Regions from separate parts of the Proteus sp. CA142267 genome, predicted to be linked through region 1. Evidence: predicted binding sites of a transcription regulator. Region 1 holds the regulator's gene; each other region holds the start of a gene.

What was found. The regulator CRP, encoded in region 1, controls carbon source genes, mostly activating them, when cyclic AMP is high. The targets are predictions, from matches to a motif close to ATGTGANNNNNNTCACAT.
Region 2: serA (phosphoglycerate dehydrogenase) is a predicted target of CRP. The motif match lies at 2,487-2,504, and genes of this name have one in related genera.
Region 3: udp (uridine phosphorylase) is a predicted target of CRP. The motif match lies at 2,409-2,426, and genes of this name have one in related genera.
Region 4: C0T34_RS06670 (CidA/LrgA family protein) is a predicted target of CRP. The motif match lies at 3,127-3,144, and genes of this name have one in related genera.

Annotation. Positions count from the first base shown of each region.
Region 1 is NZ_QPMG01000009.1:158,576-163,673, forward strand. Features, by position in the region: gene ppiA (peptidylprolyl isomerase A) at 1-452, shown strand, start outside; gene C0T34_RS14705 (aminodeoxychorismate synthase component II) at 827-1,402, shown strand; gene C0T34_RS14710 (aspartate aminotransferase family protein) at 1,520-2,734, shown strand; gene crp (cAMP-activated global transcriptional regulator CRP) at 2,829-3,461, opposite strand; gene C0T34_RS14720 (OsmC family protein) at 3,775-4,182, shown strand; gene C0T34_RS14725 (phosphoribulokinase) at 4,272-5,098, opposite strand, start outside.
Region 2 is NZ_QPMG01000001.1:982,336-987,433, reverse strand. Features, by position in the region: gene C0T34_RS04630 (oxidative stress defense protein) at 1-631, shown strand, start outside; gene C0T34_RS04625 (LysR family transcriptional regulator ArgP) at 706-1,605, opposite strand; gene rpiA (ribose-5-phosphate isomerase RpiA) at 1,767-2,423, shown strand; gene serA (phosphoglycerate dehydrogenase) at 2,697-3,947, shown strand; gene C0T34_RS04610 (type I secretion system permease/ATPase) at 4,022-5,098, opposite strand, start outside.
Region 3 is NZ_QPMG01000006.1:17,785-22,882, reverse strand. Features, by position in the region: gene metE (5-methyltetrahydropteroyltriglutamate--homocysteine S-methyltransferase) at 1-498, shown strand, start outside; gene C0T34_RS11205 (hypothetical protein) at 680-1,507, shown strand; gene C0T34_RS11200 (YidB family protein) at 1,586-1,978, opposite strand; gene udp (uridine phosphorylase) at 2,500-3,258, shown strand; gene C0T34_RS11190 (tyrosine-protein phosphatase) at 3,407-4,189, shown strand; gene C0T34_RS11185 (DedA family protein) at 4,261-4,791, shown strand; gene rmuC (DNA recombination protein RmuC) at 4,894-5,098, shown strand, end outside.
Region 4 is NZ_QPMG01000002.1:201,078-206,175, reverse strand. Features, by position in the region: gene apbC (iron-sulfur cluster carrier protein ApbC) at 1-829, opposite strand, end outside; gene metG (methionine--tRNA ligase) at 1,034-3,061, shown strand; gene C0T34_RS06670 (CidA/LrgA family protein) at 3,196-3,669, shown strand; gene C0T34_RS06665 (CidB/LrgB family autolysis modulator) at 3,663-4,364, shown strand; gene cdd (cytidine deaminase) at 4,912-5,098, shown strand, end outside.

The DNA.
Region 1 (5,098 bases):
TATCACTGGATAATAAAAAAGCCCCAATTACAACGAAAAATTTTATTCAGTATGTCGAAGATGGGTACTATAACGGCACCACTTTTCATCGTGTTATTCCTGGTTTTATGGTTCAAGGCGGTGGTTTTACTGCTGATTTACAGCAAAAACAAACCAGAGCGCCAATTAAAAATGAAGCCGACAATGGATTACGCAATATAAAAGGTTCTATTGCCATGGCGCGCACGTCAGATAAAAACAGTGCAACCAGCCAGTTCTTTATTAATGTGGCTGACAATGCATTTTTAGATCACGGCCAACGTGATTTTGGTTATGCCGTATTTGGTAAAGTTGTGAAAGGAATGGATGTAGTCGATAAAATTTCACAAACTCCAACTCGTAATATTGGGCCTTACCAAAATGTGCCAGTAAAAACGGTCACAATTTTATCTGCGGAAGTCGTAAAACAATAAACGCATTATTAGAATAGGATATCTACTTATTCTAATAAGATAAAATGCATATAAACCGGAATGAATGTTTTCATTCCGGGTTTTTTAGTGCGAAAAAAATATTTTTTATCCTTCTTTTTTTCGTGTGATCTCCTGCAATAAGTATTCACTACGCTATTAATCACTCTATTCATCATCAATTACCGTCATTCTTGTTATTGCGCAATAAATCAGCAGGTTTTCTTGCTTACTATTCATATTTTATACCTGTGCTATGATAATCGGCTTTGTTGTACCCAAGTCGGTTAAACAACGAACTATTTTGGCAAATCTACACTCGCTTTAAAATAGTAATAAAATAGATAATGATAAGAAAATCAGTCGGATAGGCTAATATGCTGTTACTTATTGATAATTACGACTCGTTTACTTACAACCTCTATCAGTATTTCTGTGAATTGGGTGCTGAGGTTGTTGTTAAGCGTAACGATGAGATCGGACTTAAAGAGATAGAAAAGATGATGCCAGCACATCTTGTTATCTCGCCAGGACCTTGTACTCCTGATGAAGCAGGTATCTCTCTTGAGGTTATACAGCGGTTTGCCGGTGAAATTCCTATTCTTGGGGTTTGTCTTGGACATCAAGCGATAGGGCAAGCTTTTGGTGCATCGGTTATCAGAGCACGAGAAGTGATGCATGGTAAAAATTCATTAATACATCATAATCAACAAGGTGTTTTTAAGGGACTTAATCGACCTTTAAGTGTGACGCGTTACCACTCTTTGGTGATTGATGCGACAACATTACCAGTACCTTTTGAAGTGACGGCATGGAGCCAACATGATGGAAATGTTGATGAAATTATGGGAATTCGCCATCGTACACTGCCAATTGAAGGGGTTCAATTTCACCCGGAAAGTATTTTAAGTGAACAAGGACATGAGCTATTAAATAATTTCCTTAAATATTAAATGGATAGCATTTAAATAGCGAAATAACGTCTTTTTATACAAAACCACATTTGATTTTTTATTCATATTTAGTGATTATATTTTCATATTGAATATGGGTAACGATCAGGTGGGGTAATGACAAATCAAAGCATCAATAGGGCAACATACGATCAAGTAATGTTGCCAATTTATTCACCCGCAGAATTTATTCCTGTCAAAGGGATGGGTAGCCGTGTTTGGGATCAGCAAGGAAAATCGTATATCGATTTTGCTGGTGGTATTGCGGTTTTAGCACTAGGGCATGCTCATCCAGCTCTAAATCAAGCCTTGAAAGAACAAAGTGAGCAACTTTGGCACGTCAGTAATATTTTTACGAATGAACCTGCATTACGTTTAGCACAAAAATTAATAGATAACACATTTGCAGAACGTGTCTTTTTTGCCAATTCGGGTGCAGAAGCAAATGAAGCCGCATTTAAATTGGCTCGCCATTATGCCATTACTCGCCATAGCCCTTATAAAACTAAAATTATTGCCTTTCACAATGCATTTCATGGCAGAACGCTGTTTACAGTATCGGTTGGTGGACAACCTAAATATGCGGATGGTTTTGGTCCTAAGCCTGCCGATATCGTGCATGTACCGTTTAATGATTTAGATGCTGTTAAAGCGGTTATGGATGACCACACTTGTGCCGTTGTTTTAGAGCCAGTTCAAGGTGAAGGTGGCGTAACAGCGGCAACACCTGAGTTTATGAGAGGGCTACGTCGGTTGTGTGATAAGCATCAAGCTCTGCTTGTTCTTGATGAAGTACAAACAGGTATGGGGCGTACAGGTAAACTGTTTGCCTATATGAACTATGATGTGACACCAGACATTATTACAACCGCCAAAGCGCTGGGAAGCGGTTTTCCACTCAGTGCGATGTTAACAACATATGAGATAGCTTCCGCAATGGGTGTTGGAACGCATGGTACAACCTATGGTGGCAATCCATTAGCTTGTGCAGTGGGTAATGTCGCATTTGATTTAATTAATACACCAGAGGTACTTGAGGGTGTAGAAAAGCGCTATCAATGGATTGTGGATGAACTGGCGGCAATCAATCAAACGTACCAGGTCTTTTCGCAAATCCGTGGACAAGGTTTGTTGATAGGAGCGCAATTAGCGCCACAATATGAAGGTAAAGCCAAAGAGTTACTCGGTCTTGCTGCTAAACATGGCTTAATGATGTTAAACGCAGGGGCTGATGTGATGCGTTTTACACCGTCGTTAATTATTACTCAAGAAGAACTGCAAGAAGGAATGGTGGCATTGAAAGCGGCTATTGCAGAATTTGTAAAAGGATAGTATCAACTGAAAACCCCATCAACGAGGATGGGGTTTAACAAAAAGTATATCAATAGCCCTGTTATGGGCTATTGTTTGTTTCGAGCGGGAAAACTTAGCGAGTCCCGTAAACGACGATAGTTTTACCGTGTGCGGAGATCAAGTTTTGATCTTCCAGCATTTTCAGAATACGGCCTACAGTTTCGCGTGAACAACCAACGATTTGACCAATTTCCTGACGTGTAATTTTAATTTGCATGCCATCAGGATGCGTCATTGCATCGGGTTGTTTTGCTAAGTTTAATAAGGTTTGTGCAATACGGCCTGTTACATCAAGGAAAGCAAGGTTACCTACTTTTTCTGATGTTGTTTGTAATCTGTTCGCCATTTGAGCAGAAAGGCGCATCAGAATATCAGGGTTAACCTGAATTAATTGGCGGAATTTTTTATAGGAAATTTCTGCTACTTCACAGGCTGTTTTTGCTCGAACCCATGCACTACGTTCTTGATCTTCTTCAAATAATCCAAGTTCACCGATGAAATCCCCCTGATTTAGGTAGGAGAGGATCATTTCTTTTCCTTCTTCATCTTTAATAAGAACAGCCACGGAACCTTTAACAATATAATAAAGTGTTTCCGCTTTCTCACCTTGGTGGATCAGCGTGCTCTTGGATGGATATTTGTGAATATGGCAGTGTGACAAAAACCATTCAAGAGTCGGGTCTGTTTGCGGCTTGCCGAGAACCATTCGCGTTATCCTCTGTACGTTAAATGCAGCCTTTCAAAACGGATAGGTTCCCTTTTGAGACAGCGTGCTTAAAAATCCTATCTTTACCTATTAACTTCCTGAGAACACGGTAAGTTAATATGGAGTAGATTATAATAAATGAGAAAATAATGCATTGATCTTAACCACTATCATCAAGCAGATATTGTTTTTAACACAATTAGTGCATTAAGTCTCGTTTTACGCAGTCAGCATAATAAACCTATTTGCTAATTGCTAGTTGAATTATGAGAATGTACTCTTTTAGTTTCTGTCATCTTTAGGGGGAAAATAAATGGAAGCACGAGTTAAGTGGGTTGAAGATTTATCTTTTGTCGGTGAATCTTCATCAGGCCATCAAATTATGATGGATGGGAATTCGGGTGATAAAGCCCCAAGCCCAATGGAAATGGTATTAATTGCTGCGGGTGGATGTAGCGCTATTGATGTCGTAAGCATTTTACGTAAAGGTCGTCACCAAGTGACTGATTGTGAAGTGAAATTAACATCAGAGCGACGCGAAGAAGCCCCTCGTTTATTTACTGATATCAATTTACATTTTATTGTTTCAGGTAAAGAATTAACGGATAAAATTGTAGAACGAGCAGTTCAATTATCCGCAGAAAAATATTGTTCTGTTTCTTTAATGTTAGGAAAAGCAGCCAATATTACGCATTCATTTGAAATAAAAGATATTGACTAATTTTGATATTTTAAAATAAAGTTTAATTTGAAAAATAATATCCCATTAATTAAGGGATATTATTTTTATAGAGACAAATTTTATTTTGGTTAACTTATCTTTTCGCCATTTAATAATTTTTTGACTAATGGTGCCATAATTAATTCCATCGCTAATCCCAATTTCCCGCCCGGTACAACAATAGTGTTTATTGTTGACATAAACGAGCCATGTAACATCGCAAGTAAATAGGGAAAATCAATATCAGTTAAGCCACGAAAACGAATAACAATAAAGCTTTCATCAAGAGTGGGAATTGCTTTGGCAGAAAAAGGGTTCGAAGTATCAACGGTCGGAACGCGTTGGAAGTTAATGTGAGTGCGTGAAAATTGAGGAATAATGTAGCTAATATAATCATCCATTGAGCGTACAACTGAATCTCTTACCGCCTCTTGTGAGTGCCCCCTTTCTGTCGTGTCTCGGATAAGCTTTTGTATCCACTCTAGGTTGACGATAGGAACAACACCGACCAATAAATCAACATGTTGAGCGACATCATGTTCGTTGGTAACAACGCCGCCGTGCAATCCTTCATAAAAGAGAACATCAGTATTACTAGCTAATGGCTCCCAAGGAGTAAATGTTCCTGGTAATTGGTTGTAAGGGGTTGCTTCATCATAAGAGTGTAGATATTTGCGAGATTGCCCTTGTCCTGTATCGCTATATTGACTTAAGGTCTTACTCAGTAAGCTAAAATCATTTGCTTCAGGGCCAAAATAACTGATATGTCTACCTTGTTCTCTGGCTTTTCTTATCGCCATATCCATTTCAGGACGGGTATAGCGATGAAAACTATCTCCATCAATTAATGCAGCATTTGCATTGAGTTGTTGGAATATTTTACGAAAAGCTTGGCTTGTTGTGGTAGTTCCTGCAC
Region 2 (5,098 bases), on a different contig from region 1:
TAATGCGACAATTAAAGCCGCTCCTGATATGGCGACATTATATATTCAGGTTAGTGAAAGAGCGAAAGATGCCGCTCTTGCTAAGAAGCAAGCCGATGAACGAGTCGCAAAATATTTTGCTTTCTTAAAAGAAAATGGTGTTGTGAAAGAAGATATTGATGCTGCTAATATCCGTACTCAACCAAACTATGAGTATGATAAAAAAGCAGAGCGTTCAGTAATTAATGGTTATACTGCAACACGAACTGTGAATGTCAAAATTAAGAAACTAGAGCAGCTTAATACACTACTTGATGGTGCATTGGCGGCTGGTTTGAATGAGATTAATAACGTTGAGTTTGGCGTAAATAATCCAGAACAATACAAATCAAAAGCACGAGAAGTTGCGATTAAAAATGCCATTGATCAAGCAACGTCAGTCGCAAAAGGTTTTGGTGCTGATTTAGGTGCTGTTTATAGTGTGAGCTATCGTGCTCCAGAAGCCACACCTTATACTATTGGGCAAGTTCGTATGGATTCAATGGCATTAAAAGCGCAAGCACCTGCTGCTGTGCAAGAAACCTATGAACAGCAAAGTATCGAGTTTAAAGATTATGTTGATGTGGTTTTTGAATTAAAACGCACTAAATAATCATGCTGTGATGAAATTAAAATAGGCTTCAATATGAAGCCTATTTTTTTGAGTTAATAAGATGAAAGAGCATATTACTCTTCATCCTGTTTTAAAACTTTACGACCAAAATCAATGAGTGCGTCTGTCACTTTTCTCATGGTTCTACTTTCTGGCGCAAATCGGTGCCAATAAAGCATACGTCGTTGGCAAAGCCCCGGTGTCAAATCAACCAATTCTCCACTTTTTAGTTCATTAGCAATTTGCAGATGAGGGATCATACAACAGGTTGAACCTTGTTTAGCTAATTGCACAAAGGCTTCAGAGGAGTTCACGATATGGCACGGTACACTGCCCGGAGATAAACCGAAGTTTTGTTGTAAAAATGCCTGATGCATATCATCAAGATGGTCGAATGCCACTGCCGGTGCTTTTAATAATGAAGATTTTGTTACGCCGTTTGCAAAGTAGCGTTGAGCAAAATCAGGAGAAGCAACAAATAGATAATCGAGAGCACCTAATTGATCGACAAGACAACTTGGTAGTGCTTGTGGCTGAATACTGATTGCACCAACGACTTCACCTCGTCTTAATCGTTCTTGAGTGCGAGTTTCATCTTCAACTTGAATATTGAGACGAATAGGCAGTTGCGTTAATACAGGATGTAACGCGGGCAATAGCCATGTTGCTAAACTGTCCGCATTCACTGCCAAAGAGAGTAAAAGGGGGGTGGAACCGCTGTTTTCATCACCCAACCATTGTTCTTCAAGTAATTCTACTTGATGCAATAGTGCTAATAATTTTTGCCCTTGTTCTGTAGGTTGAGGCGGAACAGTTCTGACTAATAGCGGTTGTCCAAATAAATTTTCTAACTGTTTGATACGCTGAGAAACGGCAGATTGTGTAATACATAACTTTTGCGCAGCTCGTTCAAAGCCACGTTCTCGAATGACGGCATCAAGGGCTTGTAATGCTCGATAATCAGGGCGTTTCATTAACAGACTCTCTTTGATTTTATATTCTATTGCTTACTATGCCATATTTTTCGTTGTAATGAGTTAAAATGTTGCTTCTCAGTTTTTGATGTGTCTCGTGCTAGTTTTGAATGCAATATGCTATTCTTAGTCCATTAACGTAATAAATAAGGTTTTTTTAAATGACTCAGGATGAATTGAAAAAAGCAGTAGGTTGGGCAGCGCTTGAATATGTAAAACCAGGCACGATTGTTGGTGTCGGTACTGGCTCTACGGCTTCTCACTTTATTGATGCATTAGCAACAATGAAAGGTCAAATCGAAGGCACAGTTTCAAGTTCAGAAGCATCCACAGCAAAATTAAAGAGTTACGGTATTCCTGTTTTCGACTGTAACGAAGTTGATTCTTTAGATATCTATGTTGATGGTGCTGATGAAATTAACCATCAAATGCAAATGATCAAAGGTGGTGGTGCTGCATTAACGCGTGAAAAAATCATTGCAGGTGTAGCGAAAACATTTATCTGTATCGTTGATGAATCTAAACAAGTCGATGTGCTAGGTAAATTTCCATTACCAGTAGAAGTTATTCCAATGGCGCGCTCTTATGTTGCACGTGAACTCGTTAAACTGGGTGGTTTACCAGAATATCGTGAAAATGTGGTAACTGATAACGGTAATGTTATTTTAGACGTTCATAATTTAACAATTCTTAATCCTATTGAGCTGGAAAACAAAATTAACAGTATTCCGGGTGTTGTAACTGTAGGATTATTTGCTAACCGTGGCGCGAATGTTGTTTTAATGGGCACCTCTGAAGGTGTGAAAACCATTAAATAATTCTTTTTAAGATAGGTAGCTATGGCTACCTATTTTTTTAAATTATTTTAGAAACTGCAAATTCAGTGATATATATCACACGATAGTTATATTTCTCTTTAAAATCCTGCCATTTTCAAAGTCAAAATCATTTTACTCGGTAGAAAATCACTTTATTTACCGCTTATTCTGTCATCACTGCAATCGGTTGTATTGCCACAAAATCTATTTTTGTTATGTTGATGAGACAGGATTTTGTTTTTCATTAAATGTAATAACGATAGGGCAGGGTAAATGGTCAAAGTATCTTTGGAAAAAGAAAAGATAAAGTTTCTACTCCTTGAAGGTGTGCACCAAAGTGCAGTAGAAAATTTAAGAGCGGCGGGTTATACCAATATTGAATATCACAAAGGCGCATTATCGGACGAAGAATTAAAAGAAGCTATCCGTGATGCACGTTTTGTTGGTCTTCGTTCTCGCACTCACTTAACAGAAGAAATTTTTGCAGCCGCTGAAAAATTAGTTGCTGTGGGATGCTTCTGTATCGGCACTAATCAGGTTGATTTAGATGCCGCTGCTCGTCGCGGTATTCCTGTATTTAACGCTCCTTTCTCAAACACCCGTTCCGTGGCAGAGATGGTGCTTGGTGAATTACTGTTATTACTGCGTCGTATTCCTGAAGCAAATGCGAAAGCGCATCGTGGGATTTGGGATAAACAAGCTAAAGGCTGTTTTGAAGCGCGTGGTAAAAAACTGGGTATTATTGGTTATGGTCACATTGGTACACAGTTAGGTATTTTGGCAGAAAGCGTGGGTTTAGATGTCTATTTTTACGATATTGAAAACAAACTGCCATTAGGTAATGCAACACAAATTCGTCATCTTTCTGAACTGTTGAATATGTGTGACATTGTCAGCTTACATGTGCCAGAAACACCATCAACCAAGAATATGATTGGGCATGAAGAAATTCAGCGCATGAAACCTGGCTCAATTCTTATCAATGCTTCTCGTGGTACTGTGGTTGATATTCCTGCGTTATCACAAGCACTAGAATCTAAGCATTTGTCAGGTGCAGCAGTTGACGTATTCCCATCAGAGCCAGGTGCGAATAACGATCCTAACGATCCGTTTATTTCTGAACTTATCAAGTTTGACAATGTGATATTAACACCGCATATCGGTGGTTCAACCCAAGAAGCACAAGAAAACATCGGTTATGAAGTTGCGGGCAAGTTAGCGAAATATTCAGATAACGGCTCTACATTATCTGCTGTTAACTTCCCAGAAGTATCACTGCCAAGCCACGGTGATGATGTAAACCGTTTACTGCATATTCATGAAAACCGTCCAGGTATGATGAACAGCATCAACAAAGTGTTTACTGAAGAAAACATCAACGTAGCCGCACAGTATTTACGTACATCAGGTAACGTAGGTTATGTTGTGATTGATATTACAACACAAACGAAAGCTCAAGCTGAATTAGTGTTACAAAAAATCAAAGCATTACCGGGAACAATCCGTGCTCGTATGCTTTACTAATTATTGATACATTATCGGTAATATATTGAAGGCTCGAAATATCGAGCCTTTTTTTTGTATTTATCAAATTTTAATTATTGAATTTGTTGCTTCCATAATTGGTAATAGAGTGCTCGATTTTCTATTAAATGAGCATGTGTTCCTTCTTCTAATACCCTACCTTTATCTATTACATAGATATAATCTGAATGTACTAATGTATTTAGACGATGTGCAATGCTAATTACAGTTCTGTTTTTACAAATCTGAGGCAAATTCGCTAAAATTTGTGCTTCTGATCTGTAATCTAATGCTGAAGTTGCTTCATCTAAAATAAGAATACGCGGATCAGTTAATAAAGCTCTAGCAAGCGCAATACGTTGACGTTGTCCTCCAGATAAATTGCGACCTCTTTCTCCAACTTGGGTATTAAAACCTAAAGGAAGTTGCTCAATAAAATCTAAAGCCCCTGCAAGTTGAGAAGCTTCTATTATCTCTCTTTCACTCGCGTTGGGTTTTGATAAACGAATATTTTCAAGGATCGAGCCACTAAATAAAAAACTCTCTTGTAAAACAAGACTAATACTTTGGCGTAAAGAGAGTGGATCGGCGATAGCGAGATCCATTCCATCAATATAAATTTGCCCTTGTTGAGGCGTATAAAGACGTTGGATCAAACGTGTAAGAGTACTCTTTCCTGAACCAGAACGCCCCGTAATACCGATAAACTTACCAGCAGGAATAGATAATGAGAGAGCTTCAATGACATCTGGTGTGTTATTAGCGTAACGGAAATAGACATTTGAAAAAATAATGCTCCCTGTGATTTTAGGAACGGTTGCAGTTCCATAAGGATGATGTTCGGTAGGGGTATTTAAAATATCGCCAATACGACGCAAAGAAATGGTTGCTTGCTGAAAATCTTGCCAGCATTGCGCTAAGCGTAAAATAGGTTGTGTAATATGCGCAGCAAAAAGATTAAAAGCAATAAGCTCACCCACACTCATTTGTGCCTTGATAATTAAATTAACACCTTGCCATAAAATAATGGCTGTCGCGATTTTATGAATGATAGAGATAAGTTGTTGTGCAAATAACGCTTTTTTAGCTCCAGAAAATCGTTTGTTAATATGATCTGTAAGTTTGTATTGCCAGCTTTCTATAAATTTATT
Region 3 (5,098 bases), on a different contig from region 1:
AAAGCGGGTATTGGTATTATTCAAATTGATGAACCCGCATTACGTGAAGGATTACCACTACGTCGTAATGAGTGGCAGGCTTACCTTAATTGGGCTGTCGATGCCTTTAAATTAAGTGCCGCTATTGCCGATGATGAAACACAAATTCACACTCATATGTGTTATTGCGAATTTAATGACATCATGGATTCTATTGCAGCACTGGATGCGGATGTTATTACTATTGAAACTTCACGTTCAGATATGGAGCTGTTAGAAGCCTTTGAACACTTTGATTATCCAAATGAAATTGGACCAGGTGTTTATGATATTCATTCACCTAATGTGCCAAATGTGGAATGGATCGTTGGTTTATTAAGAAAAGCGCAATCTCGAATTCCTGCAGAGCGTTTATGGGTGAACCCAGATTGTGGATTAAAAACACGAGGCTGGCCTGAAACACGCGCAGCATTAGCGAATATGGTTGAGGCCGCTAAGTATTTGCGTCAGAACGTGTAATAAAATAATTAATCGTTTATTAGCCTGTTATTTTTGATCTGCTACTTTAGATAAGTCGCATAGTCAAAATAGCAGGCTAAATTTATATAAAATTAAAAAGAAAGGTATTTATTAAAACTTAGAGTAAATCTTATTATTGATATTTATTAGAGTTGCTATACTGCGAAAATTCTCTAATTTTATGGATATAATTATTGTGCAAACTAGCATTAAGCTTTCGGATAAAGTATTAGATGCTTTTCCAACTCGACCTTTGAAATTAGTTCCACTAAGAGGAGATGGTGGATTATTTCGCACCTTATTCTTAGTTATTTTCATGCTAGCAATGACGGTATTTAGCGCTTATCAAATTCCCAATATTCTTTATGATTATAAAATCAGTAAGAATGCAGTACCTGTTGATGCTACGGTGAAGGGCTCTTGCCGCTCGCAACTCTTTGTTCTTACTAACTGTAGTGTTGACTTACGTTATAAAGGCAATGAAGTTTCGCGTAATTTTACTTTTTTAGATTTAGGTCCCAAAGATGTGTTAGTTGAACCCGTCGCTGATGCAAATGATCTAAGTAAAATGACCGTTGATGTGGCGATAGATAATATTTGGCTTCGTTTAATTAGCACCATTATTTTTATCTGCCTATTTGGTTTTAGTGTGATCTTTTTTATTTATCGCCAAACACTGACGAGTAAAGTAAGAAAAGCATTATTATCAGTGGGAACTCAGCCTTTAAAGTTAATAGCTATTCCTGCAAAAATGGTTGTGAGTAATAAGCAATTTATTGCCACTTATCATCTTAATTTAGAGGGTAAAGATATCCGTATCGCTTATTCAGGAAATAAGAAAACACCTCCTATTGTAATTGAGCAAAATGGAAATACTTATGTATTAGCCGTTTATTCGCCACAACAGAATATCCCTTATGCTTTAGATGTGCCTTTAGAGCGTATTCAGGCAACACCTGAAGAGAAACAACGTTTTCATGAATCGTTGATTGAAGAAGGTTTGTTGTAATCAATTTTGACTATTAAGAATGTGATGCGTTTTCTCTTATGGGATGTAAGGGAAAACGCATTAAAACAGTCTGTTTATTTAGCCACCGAAAATCTTCGCTTTTAAAATATCCATACCAGCACTGACTAAATCTAAGTCTTTAGGTACAACGCCATCCGGTGTAACTTTATCAATTAATTTAGGTAAATATTGTGCTGCCATTTCAGAAGCTTCTGTCGTACTTAAATTAATTTTTGACGCCAGTTCGTTAATAACGGGTGATGAAAAAACCGCTACGATTTGTTCAGCACTGATAGGTAAATTTGTATTGGTACTTATCCAAGATTGAATAAGCTCACTTAAACCCGCTGTATCAAATTGCTTTACTAAGCCTTCAATACCACCTTGAGATCCAATCCATTCAAGGACAGTTTTATATTGGTTGATTTTTTCGCCACCTAGTAGGCTCGCAATTTGGTTAAATAAGCTCATGTTTACTCCAGTGACGATGTGTTTGTCACATTTGGTGTTTATGTTTTAAGGGCGGGTAGTGTACGCGTTATATTCGCCATACTTCAAGCTGTAGCGTTGTTGACTATATTCTCTCGCACTAGTCACATACTTCTATACTCGTCATACTTCAAGCTGTAGCGTTGTTGACTTCATTCTCTCGCGCCAGTCACATACTATTGTATGCTCCTAGCGACTCATTCTTTTGTCGCCTAGCTACATCTTGAATTATTTAGAGTATATGTGCATCAAGGTATTTGTGTCATCTATACTGATAAATGAAATATTTGTTTTAGTGAATGATTGAAGTCAGCGAATATTGATAATGTATTTGCTGAAAATATATTTCGAACGCTATTTTCGTGATGATAATCACAATTTTATGAAATTGTTACTTTACTTGGTGCCTTGTAAGTGATGTTAGTCACTAAAAAGGTCTGAAAAACTGATACAGTAACTTTTAATTTAATGATCATTGGTTTTGTCCCATTGAGGAGTCCGATATGTCTGATGTATTTCACTTAGGTTTAACCAAAAATGACCTACAGGGTGCCACTTTAGCAATTGTTCCAGGTGATCCTAAGCGTGTTGAAAAAATTGCAAAATTAATGGATAACCCAGTTCATCTGGCTTCTTTACGTGAATACACGTCATGGCGCGGCGAAATTGATGGTAAAGCTGTCATTGTGTGCTCAACAGGTATCGGTGGTCCATCTACCTCTATCGCAGTTGAAGAATTAGCACAGTTAGGTATCCGTACTTTCTTACGTATTGGTACAACAGGTGCAATTCAAGAGCATATCAATGTAGGTGATATTCTTGTCACTACTGCTGCGGTTCGTTTAGATGGTGCAAGCTTACATTTCGCACCAATGGAATTCCCAGCGGTTTCTGATTTTGAATGTATGAACGCACTGTACAAAGCCGCTAAAGACAATGGCTCAACTGTACACGTAGGTGTTACTGCATCTTCAGATACATTCTATCCAGGACAAGAGCGTTATGACACCTATACAGGTCGCGTTGTTCGCCGTTTCAAAGGCTCTATGAAAGAGTGGCAAGAAATGGGCGTAATGAACTATGAAATGGAATCTGCAACATTATTAACAATGTGTGCAAGCCAAGGTTTACGTGCAGGTATGGTTGCGGGTGTTATCGTAAACCGTACTCAACAAGAAATTCCAGATGCAGAATTACTGAAGAAAACTGAAAATAATGCGCTAGGTATCGTTATCGAAGCCGCTCGCATTTTAATGAAATAAGTTTTTTTTAATCAAATATGAAAGCCCTTAATACATAAGTATTAAGGGCTTTTTTTGTATGGTAATTCATCATGTTAATGTGTTAACAGGTGCTAATTTCTGTTAAGGTCTTTGAGGTCTTAACAATACAACAATGAGAAGAGGCATTATGACTGATATATTACAAACACATCCTTCGGTGTTGCCTTTAGTCGGCGGAATTAACTTTCGTGATTTAGGCGGTAAAAAATTGAGTAACGGTGGTGTTATTAAACCTGGAATGCTCTTTCGCTCTGGCTCGTTGGATAGATTAACCAATACAGACCAATCTCTTCTCATTGATAAAAATCTTTTTCAAATCATTGATTATCGGGATAGTGGCGAAATCGTTGATAAACCCGACCGTGTCTGGGACGGTGCGCAATATTATCATGCTCCTGCCAATCCGTTATCTAAAGAAGTCTCTGCCAATCTTGAAAAGCTGACGCCTGAAATACTCGAGCAATTTGATGCTAAAGCTTTTATGTTTCAGCTATATAAATTGTTACCTATTAATAATCCCGCCTATAAACAATTAGCTACGTTATTAACGCAACCCGAAAAAGGGGGCGTAGTACAACACTGTGCAGTAGGTAAAGATAGAACAGGTGTTGGCTCAGCTTTAGTGTTATTCGCACTCGGTGCATCTTTAGATGTAGTAATGGAAGATTACTTGCTAACTAATGAAACATTAGCGCCTTATCGCGCTTATCTTTTAGAAGAACATGCCAAAACAATGAGTGATAACATTGTTGATAAATTTGCCTATGTTTATTCGGTACAAGAAGAGTTTCTGCAAACGGCATTAGCGAGTATTAATCAGCATTACGGTAATGTGGATACTTGGCTAGAAAAAGATATCGGTTTAGATGCTTCTAGCCGAGATGCCTTACAAAATTATTTTCTAGAATAATGAAGTGATTTATATTCGGTTAATCAGGATATTTTATTTCACTTAGATTAACCGAATTTAAGGTCTCTATTTTGACAGTACAAGATATTATTCATACCATCACTCTCTTTGTAAAAGAGCACGAGATCTGGGCTATTCCGATCGTGTTCTTTCTTGCTTTTGGTGAGTCACTCGCGTTTATCTCTTTGCTTATTCCTGCCACGGTTATTTTATTGGGGTTAGGTGCCTTAATTGGTGAGAGTGGTCTGTTTTTTTGGCCGATTTGGCTTGCCGCTGCATTAGGTGCTTTCTTTGGTGATTGGGTATCGTACTGGGTAGGATTTCACTATAAAGAGGGTGTGAAAAATTTATGGCCAATTTCACGTTCACCACAAACATTGGTTAGAGGTCACCAATTCTTTAATCGCTGGGGAATTTGGGGGGTATTTATTGGACGCTTTTTTGGACCTTTTCGCGCAATTGTCCCGTTAGTTGCGGGTATTTGTGCGATGCCACAACGTTATTTTCAAATTGCTAATTTAACATCAGCCATGATTTGGGCCTTTGGCATTTTGGCGCCCGGTGCTTTTGGTTTGCAATGGCTTGCGAAATGGATGGGATAACTGCGTCCTTTATCGCAAATCAAGTCATGATGTAAATTGTTGCTAGACAATATTACCTATGCGTTTTAACGTAGTCCGCTGGAAAGTAAAAAGGTCGCTTTAGTGGATATTCAGTTGTTATATGGGATCATTGGTTTATTAGGTGGTGTACTTGTTGGCGGCGCACTGGTTTGGTGGTCTATCCAACAACGTTTATCCGATAAAGAAGCCATGCTACGTGAAAATCACACACAGCTTGCTATCGCCCAAGAAAAAGCGGTAATTATCCCATCTTTACAACAACATATAGAACAACTAGAGCAAGAGT
Region 4 (5,098 bases), on a different contig from region 1:
CAATAATACCTAATACAGGCACATTGACTTTCTTAAACATGACAATCCCTTTCATCGCATCCACCAGCGCAATATCTTGTGGTGTTGTTACTACAACAGCAGCAGTTACTGGGATATTTTGAGATAAGGTTAATTGAATATCACCTGTTCCCGGTGGCATATCGATAACCAAATAATCCAAGTCAGGCCACAGCGTATCTTGGAGCATTTGCATTAATGCTTTGCTCGCCATAGGACCACGCCATACCATCGCATTATCATCAGTGACTAAATAACCGATAGAGTTAGACGCTAAACCATAAGCCATAATCGGTGCCATATGTTGTCCATCAGGAGACGTTGGACGCTCCATTGTGGTACCCAACATATTAGGAATAGACGGACCATAAATATCAGCATCAAGAATACCTACTTTAGCGCCTTCTTGTGCAAGTGCTAATGCAAGGTTAACTGCTGTACTTGATTTACCTACGCCACCTTTACCAGAGCTCACTGCAAGAATATTACGAACACCATTAACACCAGGCAGATCATTTGCGCGACGTAAGGTTGAAATATTGTGCTTGAGTTTCCATTCAATGGCTTTTGCACCAGTGATGTTGCGAAGTTCAGCTGTTTTTTCTTCGATTAGGACTTGGAAAGGTTTTTTCCAAACAAATGGCATCACTAATTCGATATGAAGAACATCGTCAATCATCGCACATTGATGTAATGCTTTTAGAGAAAGCAGATTACGTTTCAATGTCGGGTGTTCAAAAGTAGACAAGACACCTGAAACTTTTTCGTTCAGAATCTCAGGGGTGGTCTGCTCGGGGGATTTATCACTCATCCCGGCTCCTCTCGTTTTCATTATTTATTAAATATATGAGTGCATCTATCATATCAGATAGTAGATGACTACGATAATGCCTTACCTCAATTTGCCAACTGAAATTTCTCTTGCAAAAACTCGATTATTGCCCTAGCGACATCATGACGGATCGGTTACCATCAAAGTCCCTTTTATTAATTTTATGGAAGTAAGATCCTTACTATGTCTCACGTCGCGAATAAATTATTGGTAACCTGCGCGTTACCTTATGCTAACGGTTCAATTCATCTCGGTCATATCCTTGAGCACATTCAGGCAGATATCTGGGTCCGTTATCAACGAATGCGCGGCAAAGAAGTTCATTTCATCTGCGCTGACGATGCCCACGGCACTCCAATTATGCTGAAAGCTCAACAATTGGGTATAACTCCAGAAGCCATGATTGAAGAAATGAGCAAAGAGCATCAGCAGGATTTTGCAGGCTTCAATATCAGTTATGACAATTATCACTCTACACACAGTGAAGAGAGTCGCCAATTATCGACTAAAATTTATCTGGCACTGAAAAAGAATGGTCACATCAAAAGTAAAACAATTTCTCAGCTTTATGATGAAGAAAAAGGCATGTTCCTGCCTGACCGTTTTGTAAAAGGCACTTGCCCTAAATGTAAAGCGCAAGACCAATATGGTGATAACTGTGAAGTTTGTGGCTCAACTTACAGCCCAACAGAATTAATTAATCCACGCTCTGTCGTATCAGGTTCAACGCCTGTAATGCGCGAAACAGAACACTATTTCTTCGACTTACCTGCATTTAGCAATATGTTACAAGAGTGGATCCGCTCTGGTGCACTGCAAGAACAAGTTGCGAATAAAATGCAAGAATGGTTCGACAGTGGTTTACAACAGTGGGATATCACTCGTGACGCGCCTTATTTCGGTTTCGAAATTCCTGATGCACCGGGTAAATATTTCTATGTATGGCTAGATGCGCCGATTGGCTACATGAGTTCATTCTTAAACTTATGTGAAAAACGTGGTGATTTAAGTTTTGATGAGTTTTGGAATAAAGACAGCAAAGCTGACCTTTATCACTTTATTGGTAAAGATATCGTCTATTTCCACAGCTTATTCTGGCCTGCAATGTTAGAAGGTAGCGAATATCGCAAACCAACAAACTTGTTTGTTCACGGTTATGTCACCGTAAATGGTGCGAAGATGTCAAAATCTCGCGGCACCTTTATTACTGCTCGCGCTTATCTTGACCATTTTGATGCAGATTGCCTACGTTATTACTATGCAGCAAAACTTTCATCACGCATTGACGATATTGACCTAAACTTAGAAGACTTTGTTCAACGTGTAAACAGTGACATTGTTAATAAAGTGGTTAACCTTGCATCGCGTACAGCAGGTTTTATCAGCAAGCGTTTTGATGGCAAATTAGCAGATTCTTTAGATGATGCTAAGCTTTATCAACACTTTGTTGATATGAAAGAAACCATTGCACAATCATTTGAAAATCGTGAATTTAGTAAAGCTGTTCGTGAAATCATGGCATTAGCAGACGAAGCTAACCGTTATATCGACGAAAAAGCGCCTTGGGTAGTGGCAAAACAAGAAGGTCAAGATGCTCAGTTACAAGCAATCTGTACAATGGGAATTAACTTATTCCGCGTGTTGATGACGTATCTGAAACCAGTATTACCTTCACTAACAGAACGTTCAGAAGCCTTTTTACAAACCCAATTAACATGGGATGCACTAGAACAACCACTGTTAGGCCAAGAGATCACTAAATTCAAAGCGTTGTTTAACCGCATTGAAATGGATAAAGCCAATGCAATGGTTGAAGCATCAAAAAGCACCATTGCACCTGTAAAAGAAGTGACAGGTCCATTAGCAGATTCACCAATTCAAGAGACCATCAAGTTTGATGATTTTGCGAAAATCGATATGCGTATTGCTGAAATTAAACAAGCCGATTTTGTTGAAGGCTCAGACAAACTGCTGAAACTAATTTTGGACTTAGGAGGCGAAACTCGCCAAGTATTCTCAGGTATTCGTACTGCATACCCAGATCCTAAAGTGTTAGAAGGTCGCTTAACGGTAATGGTGGCAAACTTAGCACCTCGTAAAATGCGTTTTGGTATTTCAGAAGGCATGGTAATGGCAGCAGGCCCTGGCGATAAAGATATCTTCTTACTCAGCCCAGATTCTGGTGCAAAACCGGGCCAACAAGTGAAATAACAACCAAGATTCATTTGCCAAATAAATACATGGCGGGGTTCTATTAGAGCCCCGCTCTTTTTTTATTGTGATCCATAGCACACTTTCAAAATCGGTGTATGATAATTCTGTTAGTTGATTTGGGACACTTACTTATGAAATCTAAACGGGCACGATTGCAGATTACACTTTGGCATTATCTACGATCTTTTTTGGTACTTTATCTTTGTCTTTTTGCTGGTAATCTTATTTCAGCCCTCCTACCCTTTGCGGTTCCAGGCAGTATTGTTGGGTTACTGATCCTTTTTGGTTTACTTGCTTTCCAGCTTATCCCTTTGCGTTGGGTTAAACCTGGCGCCAATATCCTGCTGAAAAATATGTCATTACTCTTTATCCCTATCGGGGTAGCCGTAATGAATTATTATGATTTACTTAGTCAGCAGCTTTTCCCTATCGTTTTAGCCTGTATAGTCAGTACGTTTGGGGTTATGGCACTGGTTGCTTACTGTTCACATTATGTTCATCGGGAGCGTATTATCGTAGGTTCAAAACCAGATCAAGTTGAAGATGTTATTGAAACAAAAGAAAAAGATGATGATAAAGCATTAAGTGAGAAGAAAAAATGTTAGTGTTAATGAATATATGGTGGTCACTTCCTTTAACCATAATTATCTTTTATTTATCACGTAAACTTGCTGCTCGTTATAAATTACCTATATTGAACCCTTTACTTATTGGTATTGCGGTTATTATTCCTATCTTGTTAATTACACATACTCCTTACGAACACTATTTTGCTGGTAGTCGTATTTTAAATGATTTATTACAACCTGCCGTTGTTGCTTTAGCTATCCCGCTTTATCAGCAATTACACCAAATTCGCGCACAATGGAAATCACTGATAAGTATTTGCTTTATTGGTAGTGTTGCTGCCATGGTCAGTGGTACTGCGATTGCCTTATGGGCAGGAGCAACTCCCGAAATTGCCGCATCAGTCTTACCTAAATCAGTCACAACACCTATCGCAATGGCAGTTGCAGACTCCATAGGTGGTATTCCTGCAATCAGTGCTGCATGTGTTATTGCAGTAGGTATTTTAGGTGCCATTTTTGGTCACACTCTATTCAAGATATTGCGAATTCCAACTCACGCCTCTCGGGGATTAGCGATGGGAACCGTTTCGCATGCAGTAGGAACAGCAAGAGCGGCAGAAGTGGATTATATCGAAGGTGCTTATAGTTCATTAGCATTAATGACCTGCGGGATTATTACCTCTTTACTTGCTCCGTTTATCTTCCCTATTATTTTGCATCTTTATAGTTAATCTCATTTCCAGTGGTAAAACAAAAACCTTCGCCTAATTAAGACGAAGGTTTTTTTATGCCAATTCAGAAATTAATAAAGATACTTCGGTTAATTCACCCTTTCTAAGTTTCAATGCCATATTAATCATTGATGTAAAATGTGCATTTTTCACTATTTCAGTATCAACTAAGCCTTTAGAAGCAAGCCAATTTGCAATTTCACTTCAATCATAAAGGGGGTTTTTTCCTATAACACGCAAATAAGGTGTTGGAAATTTTCCATTAATTCATTCGCTATTTACAAGAAATAAACGTTTATTTTATAAGTACGGCATTAATAGATTTGGATTAGCGAGTTATCACAGAAGTGTTCAATTAAAATTTCATTCCCTTTGGAGATTTTTCATCTCACTATTTTTGAGAAAAATGCTATAAATTTGAGATATATCTCTCAATTAATGAATTTGTTGCAATTGTTTCATTGAAAATATGATTTTCATCACATATAAGAATGGGTAAAGATGCCTAGAATCTTATAATACAGAAAGATTAATGGGAGACTCATGTATGCATACTCGTTTTCAGGCAGTTTGGTCAGATTTATCCCCTCAGTTACAACAAGCACTTGCTCCTTATCTTGAGCAGGATGAATTCCCTGCAATGTTTACGGCAGAACAGGTCAACGCCATAAAAACACAGTTACAATGTAATGATGATGCCTTAGCCCTAGCACTTTTACCTGTTGCTGCTGCTT